DNA from 2 places in the Brachybacterium sp. HMSC06H03 genome. Region 1 is predicted to be linked to the other one. Evidence: predicted binding sites of a transcription regulator. Region 1 holds the regulator's gene; the other holds the start of a gene.
What was found. The regulator LexA, encoded in region 1, represses DNA repair genes until DNA is damaged. The targets are predictions, from matches to a motif close to TCGAACANNTGTTCGA.

Region 1 (3,406 bases):
GCGTCAGGTGTCCGTCACCGGGAACCAGTGCATCGGCACCTCCTGCCCGATGATCCAGGACTGCTTCGCCGAGCGCAGCCGCGAGCTCGCGCGCGAGGTGGACGTGGTCGTGACGAACCATGCGCTGCTCGCGATCGACTCCTTCGACCGCCACGGCATCATCCCCGAGCACGACGTCGTCGTCTTCGACGAGGCCCATGACCTCACCGCCCGGGTCACCAGCGCCGTCACCGAGGTCCTCAACCCCGGCATGCTGCGCGGCGCGGTGCGGGACCTGCGCGGCCTCGGCGTCGCGGCGACCGCGCTGGACGATGCGGGGGAGGAGCTGCGCGCCGCGCTCGAGCTCGCCCCCGACGGGCGCGTGCTCGGAGACCTGCCCGATCAGCTCGCCGATGCCGTCGGCCACGTCCGCGTCGAGGCGCGCACCGCACACTCGGACGCGAAGGACGCCGGCGACGACTCCTCCGCCGGGGCGCGCAAGACGGTGCGGGCGAACCTGCAGGAGATCATCGACGTGTGCGAGCGTCTGAGCGACCCGGGTGAGGACGACGTCGTCTCCGTCTCCCGCGGGCAGGCGACCGGCCGGGCCTCGCTGCAGGTCGCGCCGCTGAGCGTGGCCGCGGCGATGCGCGGTGCGATCCTCGAGGACCGGACCGTGGTGCTGACCTCCGCGACGCTCGCCCTCGGCGGCCGCTTCGAGCCGGCCGCCGGGGAGGTGGGCCTCGCCCGCCGCGGACGGGTCGCCGAGGACGAGATCCCCGCCGCCGAGGACTCCGGGGCCTGGGCGGGCATCGATGTGGGCAGCCCCTTCGACTACCGCCGCCAGGGCATCCTCTACACCGCCCGCCACCTCCCGCAGCCGGGCCGCGACGGCCCCTCCCCGGCGATGCTGGACCACCTCACCGAGCTGGTGGAGGCCTCGCGCGGGGGAGCGCTGTGCCTGTTCTCCTCGCGCCGCGGCGCGGAGATCGCCGCCGAGCACGTCCGCGCACGGCTGGACCTGACCGTCGCGGTGCAGGGCGAGGACTCCATGGCGAACCTCGTGCGCACCTTCCGGGAGGACGAGGACGCGAGCCTGTTCGGCACGCTCACTCTGTGGCAGGGCGTGGACGTCTCCGGCCGCTCGCTGCGCCTGGTCACCATCGACCGGATCCCGTTCCCCCGCCCGGACGACCCGCTGATGTCGGCCCGGCAGGAGCGGATCGCCCAGCTCGGAGGCAACGGCTTCATGGCCGTCGCCGGCCAGCACGCCGCGCTGCTGCTGGCCCAGGGGGCGGGGCGGCTGATCCGGCGGGAGACGGATCGCGGGATGGTCGCCGTGCTCGATCCGCGGCTGTCGACCGCGCGGTACGGCTCGTTCCTGCGCGAGTCGATGCCGCCGCTGTGGCCGACGGCCGACCCCGAGGTCGCCCTCGGCGCGCTCCGGAGGCTCGCCGCGGATTACTGAGGCGCGCCGCGGGCTCCTGAGGCGCGCGAGCCCGGGTGCTCAGACCGAGCGCAGCACCGCGACGACCTTGCCGAGGATCTCGGCGTGGTCGCCGAGGATCGGGGCGAAGGCCGGGTTGTGAGGCATCAGCCACACGTGGTCGTCGCGCTGCACGAAGGTCTTCACCGTCGCCTCGCCGTCGATCATCGCCGCGACGATCTCGCCCTTCTCCGCGGTGCTCTGCGAGCGGACCACCACCCAGTCCCCGTCGCAGATCGCGGCGTCGATCATCGAGTCGCCGACCACCTGCAGCAGGAAGAGGTCCCCACCGCCGACCAGGCGCTCGGGAAGGGTGAAGACGTCCTCCACCTGCTCCTCGGCGGTGATCGGGATGCCGGCGGCGATCCGTCCCACCAGCGGGACGTTCACCGAGCTGCCGCCGGGCTCGATCTCGACGGGCGGGGCAGGGGCGTCGTCGGCCTCCGGCATCACGACCTCCATCGCGCGCGGGCGCTTGGGGTCGCGGCGCAGGAAGCCCTTGCGCTCGAGGGTCTGCAGCTGGTGGGCGACGGAGGACGACGAGGTCAGACCCACGGCATCGCCGATCTCGCGCATCGAGGGCGGGTAGCCGCGCGCGGCGACGGTCTCGTTGATCGTCTCCAGCACGAGGCGCTGGCGGCGCGTCAGGCCGGCGGTGCGCTCGTCGGCCGGCGCCTCGCCGCGGGCCCGGGTCGGCTTGGGGGTGCTCGGCGTCATCGTGCGGTCTCCTGGCGTCGTCTGTCGGACCCATCGGGTTCCGTTGTCCTCGTGGCCCAGCGTAGGGCGGCACGCGGCGGATGCCAAACATGTGTTCGATGCTCCTCTTGCGTGTCGCGAGCGCCGCGGACTACAGTCGCACAGAGATTCGATCGAACAGGAGTTCGGAGATGCGTACCCATACCGCCACGGTCCTTCCCTTCCCGCGGCAGGACGAGCAGGCCTGCGAGGCCGTCGCTCGACCGCGTGTTCGACTCGAGCCGACCCGCCGCGGGCGGCGCCTCCTCACGGGCGTCGCCTTCCTGCTCGGCCTCGCGGTCGCCGCGATCGCCCTCCTCGCGCTCGACCTCCCCGCCGCCCTCGCCGGCACCGAGTCCGCCCAGCCCGCCGTGATCACGGTCGAGGCGGGCGACACCCTCTGGGACTACGCCGCCGAGCATGCCCCCGAGGGCATGGGCGAGGCCGAGTTCGTCGACGAGGTCCGCAGCCTCAACCATCTGCCCACGGGCCGGATCACCGCCGGTCAGCAGCTCGAGCTGCCCGTGCTGGAGGATGCCTCGCGCTGAGCGGGGGTCATACCGGTACCCTGAGCGGATGCACTGTCCGTTCTGCCGCCACCCCGATTCGCGCGTCGTCGACTCGCGCACGTCCGACGACGGTGCGACGATCCGGCGCCGCCGTCAGTGCCCCAGCTGCTCGCGACGCTTCTCCACCTCGGAGACCGCGTCGCTGTCGGTCCTCAAGCGGTCCGGGGTGAGCGAGCCCTTCAGTCGGGCGAAGGTCATCTCCGGCGTCCGCAAGGCGTGCCAGGGCCGTCCGGTCAGCGATGATCAGCTGGCCCTGCTCGCCCAGCGGGTCGAGGAGACCATCCGGCTCAGCGGGCAGGCGGAGATCGACGCCCATCAGGTGGGCCTGTCGATCTTGCAGCCGCTCCAGGAGCTGGACCTCGTGGCCTACCTGCGCTTCGCGAGCGTCTACCAGGACTTCGACTCCCTCGACGACTTCGAGGCCGCGATCGCGCGGCTGCGCGCCGAGGGCTCCCAGGTGCAGGGGGCGACCTCCGGGGGCGGCGCGACGGGCTGAGCGCCGTCCTCGGTCTGCCCGGATCCGTAGAGATCCCTGGACATGGTGCAGGAGGGGGCCGGACTGTGCTTAAGATATTCCTCGTGCACCGACGAGGTGCGCATCAGATCGGCGGTCGTGGAGGGGAAGCCACGGCCGCCG
Region 2 (3,406 bases), on a different contig from region 1:
GGCGGCACCGCGAACGCGGTCGCGCCCGGCTTCATCGAGACCGAGATGACGGCGAAGATGCCGCCGCTGACCCGCGAGGTCGCGCGGCGCGTGAACTCGCTGCAGCAGGGCGGCCTGCCCGTCGACGTGGCCGAGGCGATCGCCTTCCTCGCGAGCGACGAGGCCGGGGGCGTGCAGGGCGAGACCCTGCGCGTGTGCGGCCAGAACATGGTGGGCAAGTGAGGGCGGGGCAGGGCGCCGCGGCGCACGCCGGGCGCGCGCCGGAGCAGGTGAAGGACCTCTCCGACGTCCCCTCGTTCCCCGCGATCTACGCCGCCGCGCTCGACCCCCGCTCCCGTCTCGGAGGGAGGCGCGGGAAGGGTGGAGAGGGCGGCGCGGGCGGCGGCGCGGAGACGCTGCCGAACATCACCTACCGGGTGAGGAAGGTGCGGATCGACGCCGAGCGCGCCCGCGACTTCGACCACCTGATGGGCGGTCCCGCGACGGACCTGGTCCACCCCGGGGTGCTGCACGTGCTCGCCTTCCCCGTCTCGCTCGCGCTCATGGCCCGGCGCGACTTCCCCTTCCCGCTGCTGGGCCTCGTGCACCTGCGCAACCAGGTGCTCCAGCACCGGCCCGTGAAGGTGGGGGACCTCGTGGATGTCGAGTGCCGGGTGCGGGACCTGCGCCCGCACCGCAAGGGCCGCACCTTCGAGGCGGTCTCGACGATCCTCGGCGAGGACGGCGAGATCATCGCCACCGACGTCTCCACCTATCTCGTCAAGGGCGGGAAGCCGGCCGCGGCGGAGCCCTCGGGCACGGCGCCGTCCAGCGCCGCGTCCTCCAGCGCTGCGTCTTCCAGTGCCCCGTCCTCCGGTGCCGTGCCCTCGGGTGCCGCGTCGTCGGCCGCGAGCGCCGGGGAGACGGGGGCGGACGCCGCGACGTCGGACGGCGGGCGGTCGAGGCGCGACTTCGAACCGCCGCAGCCGACGGGCCGCTGGGTGCTCGGTGCGGACACCGGACGGCGCTACGGCGCGGTCTCCGGCGACGTGAACCCGATCCACCTCTCCGCCGTCACCGCGAAGGCCTTCGGCTTCCCCTCGGCGATCGCGCACGGGATGTACACCGCCTCGCGCGCCTTCACCGAGGCGAGGGTGGACCTGTCGAAGCCGCTGCGCTGGGACGTCACCTTCGACGCCCCGGTCACGCTGCCCGGCTCCGTGCTCGTCGCCTTCGAGGACGATCCATCGGCCGGGACCGCGCGGTGCGTGGGCTGGAAGCCCGCCCGCGGGGAGAAGGGGCCGCGGCGCTGCTTCGAGGTCGAGGTGACGACGCTCGGGCGGTAGACGGGACGGGGTCGGGACGGTCCCGGCGGTGTCCTCGCCGCTCATCGTACGAGCGGTGGGCAGGGCGGGGGTGAGCCCCTGAGGGACCGGAGACCTCGGCCTCGGGGTCTGCAGCGGCGGTGGTCGACGGGATGCTCCCGTCGACCGCCGCCGCTCTCGCTGTCGGTGCTCCTGCTGCTCCTGCTGATTCTTCGAGCGGTGATCGGTCGACGACGCGAACAGGAGCCAGGCGGTGTTCGAAACGGTGTGGAGCCGGCGACGCCCATTCCCTCCGGTGGATCGCGGCGACCGGCCCCATGGCCGTGAGGTGCGTGAGCGTCACGTCTCCTCCACACAGGATGGTTGTCCACAATTTCGGACTGCTGATCAGTAGTGATGGCGCAGCTCTTCCGGTCGTCGAACAGGCCTGCGAAAATACAGGCATGTCTTTCGATTCGCGCGGCGGGGCCGTGGAGCCTCCGGAGTCCGACGGGGAGTCCCGTCGGCCCGTTGGCGCGCCGAGCCTCCTCGCGGGGGTCGAGGAGCTCGTCGTCGACGGCATCGACGTCGTCGCGACCAAGGCGGCTCTCGCACGGCTCGGGGAGCGGGGATCGGCCGATCTCGAGGCGCTCGACGCGCAGCGGACGATCGCCCTGCTGACGGAGCTGCGGAAGCTCTCCGGCGCGGTGGCGGCGATCGAGGCGCGTGCCCTCGTCCGCCTCGAGGCGGCGGTTGCCGCCGACAGCCTCGAGCGCGGGGAGACGCCCCGGCAGGCGCAGAGGGTCGCTCGTGCGGAGGCCGCTGCGGCGCTGAAGAAGTCCACATCGTCCGCAGGGCAGAGCATGTCCTCGTGCAGGCGGCTCGTCCACTCGATGCCCCGCGTGCTCCGGGCCCTCGCCCAGGGACGGGCGATGCCCGCCGCAGGTCACCAGGTCGGGCGGGCGATGGGGCCGGCGACGCCCGCGCAGCGGGAGCAGGTGGACCGGATCCTCGGCGCGCATCTCGCGGACCTCGAGGACTGCGGACCGGGGGAATGGGGTGACGAGGCCGCGAGGATCCTCCACGCGCTGGACCCCGAGGGTGCGGCCGCGCGTCATCGCGTGGCGCGCCGGGAGCGCAGCGTCACCGTGCGCCGCGGACGGCACGGCATGGCGACCCTGACCGCGCATCTGCCCGGCCTCGACGCCGCGCGGATCCGCAAGACGCTGTCGGTGGCCGCCGAGCGGTCGCGGGCCGACGGCGACCGGCGCGGTCACCAGCAGATCATGGCCGATCTCCTCGCCGACACGGTCCTCGGCCGCGGCGAGGGAGGCGAGCTGCCCGTGGTCGACATCGGCGTGATCATCACCGACCGCTCCCTGCTCGCGCCCGGCCATGCCGACGCCGCGACCGTGGAGGGCCTCGGTGCGGTCCCGTACGAGCACATCCGGGAGGAGATGCTCCGCGCGCTCGAGCACCCGGACCCCGAGGTCGTCCTCGCCCTGCGGAAGCTCCTCCAGGACGCGGAGGACGGGCAGCTCGTCGCCGTGGAGTCCCGGGCGCGGGCGTTCCCCGCCGGCCTCGGCCGCCTCCTCCGCTACGCGCACCAGACCTGCCGGGCTCCGCACTGCGATGCGAGCATCCGGCAGATCGACCACATCGTCCCCTGGTCGCAGGGCGGGCCGACGAGCCGCGACAACGGCAACGGGCTCTGCGCCGCCGACAACCAGAAGGAAGCCGCGGGCGCGACAGCCCGAGTGGTCACCGACGAGGACGGCACACGACGCACCGTCGAATGGACGACCCGCTATGGACAGACCGCAAGGCGGCGCGGCGTGAACTTCGACCCCGTCGGCACGGCCCTGCGGAAGGCGGGCACGACGCAGCCTGCTCCGGATGTCCGCGAGGGCGGCGCTGCGGGCCCTGACCATGACGTGCTCCCCCCGATGCACCGACGCTTCGCGCTGCCGGAGCTTCGTGCAGTGGAGGAGGACGGCGAGGTGCAGGCTGCCGAGGTGCACCCCGAGGACGCGCGGCCTCTCGGCGAAGGGCCCGCTCCCGACGCAGAGCCCGCGACGTCGCGACCTGGGGGCACAGTGCGGCCGCATCCTCCCGCAGGGAGA

Region 2: HMPREF3159_RS15425 (HNH endonuclease signature motif containing protein) is a predicted target of LexA. The motif match lies at 1,722-1,737, and genes of this name have one in related genera.

What each region holds. Positions count from the first base shown of each region.
Region 1 covers NZ_KV788892.1:4,093-7,498, reverse strand. Annotated here, with positions in the region: gene HMPREF3159_RS12185 (ATP-dependent DNA helicase) at 1-1,447, shown strand, start outside; gene lexA (transcriptional repressor LexA) at 1,487-2,182, opposite strand; gene HMPREF3159_RS12175 (LysM peptidoglycan-binding domain-containing protein) at 2,353-2,748, shown strand; gene nrdR (transcriptional regulator NrdR) at 2,777-3,265, shown strand.
Region 2 covers NZ_KV788954.1:18,071-21,476, reverse strand. Annotated here, with positions in the region: gene HMPREF3159_RS15435 (3-oxoacyl-ACP reductase) at 1-222, shown strand, start outside; gene HMPREF3159_RS15430 (MaoC/PaaZ C-terminal domain-containing protein) at 219-1,325, shown strand; gene HMPREF3159_RS15425 (HNH endonuclease signature motif containing protein) at 1,748-3,406, shown strand, end outside.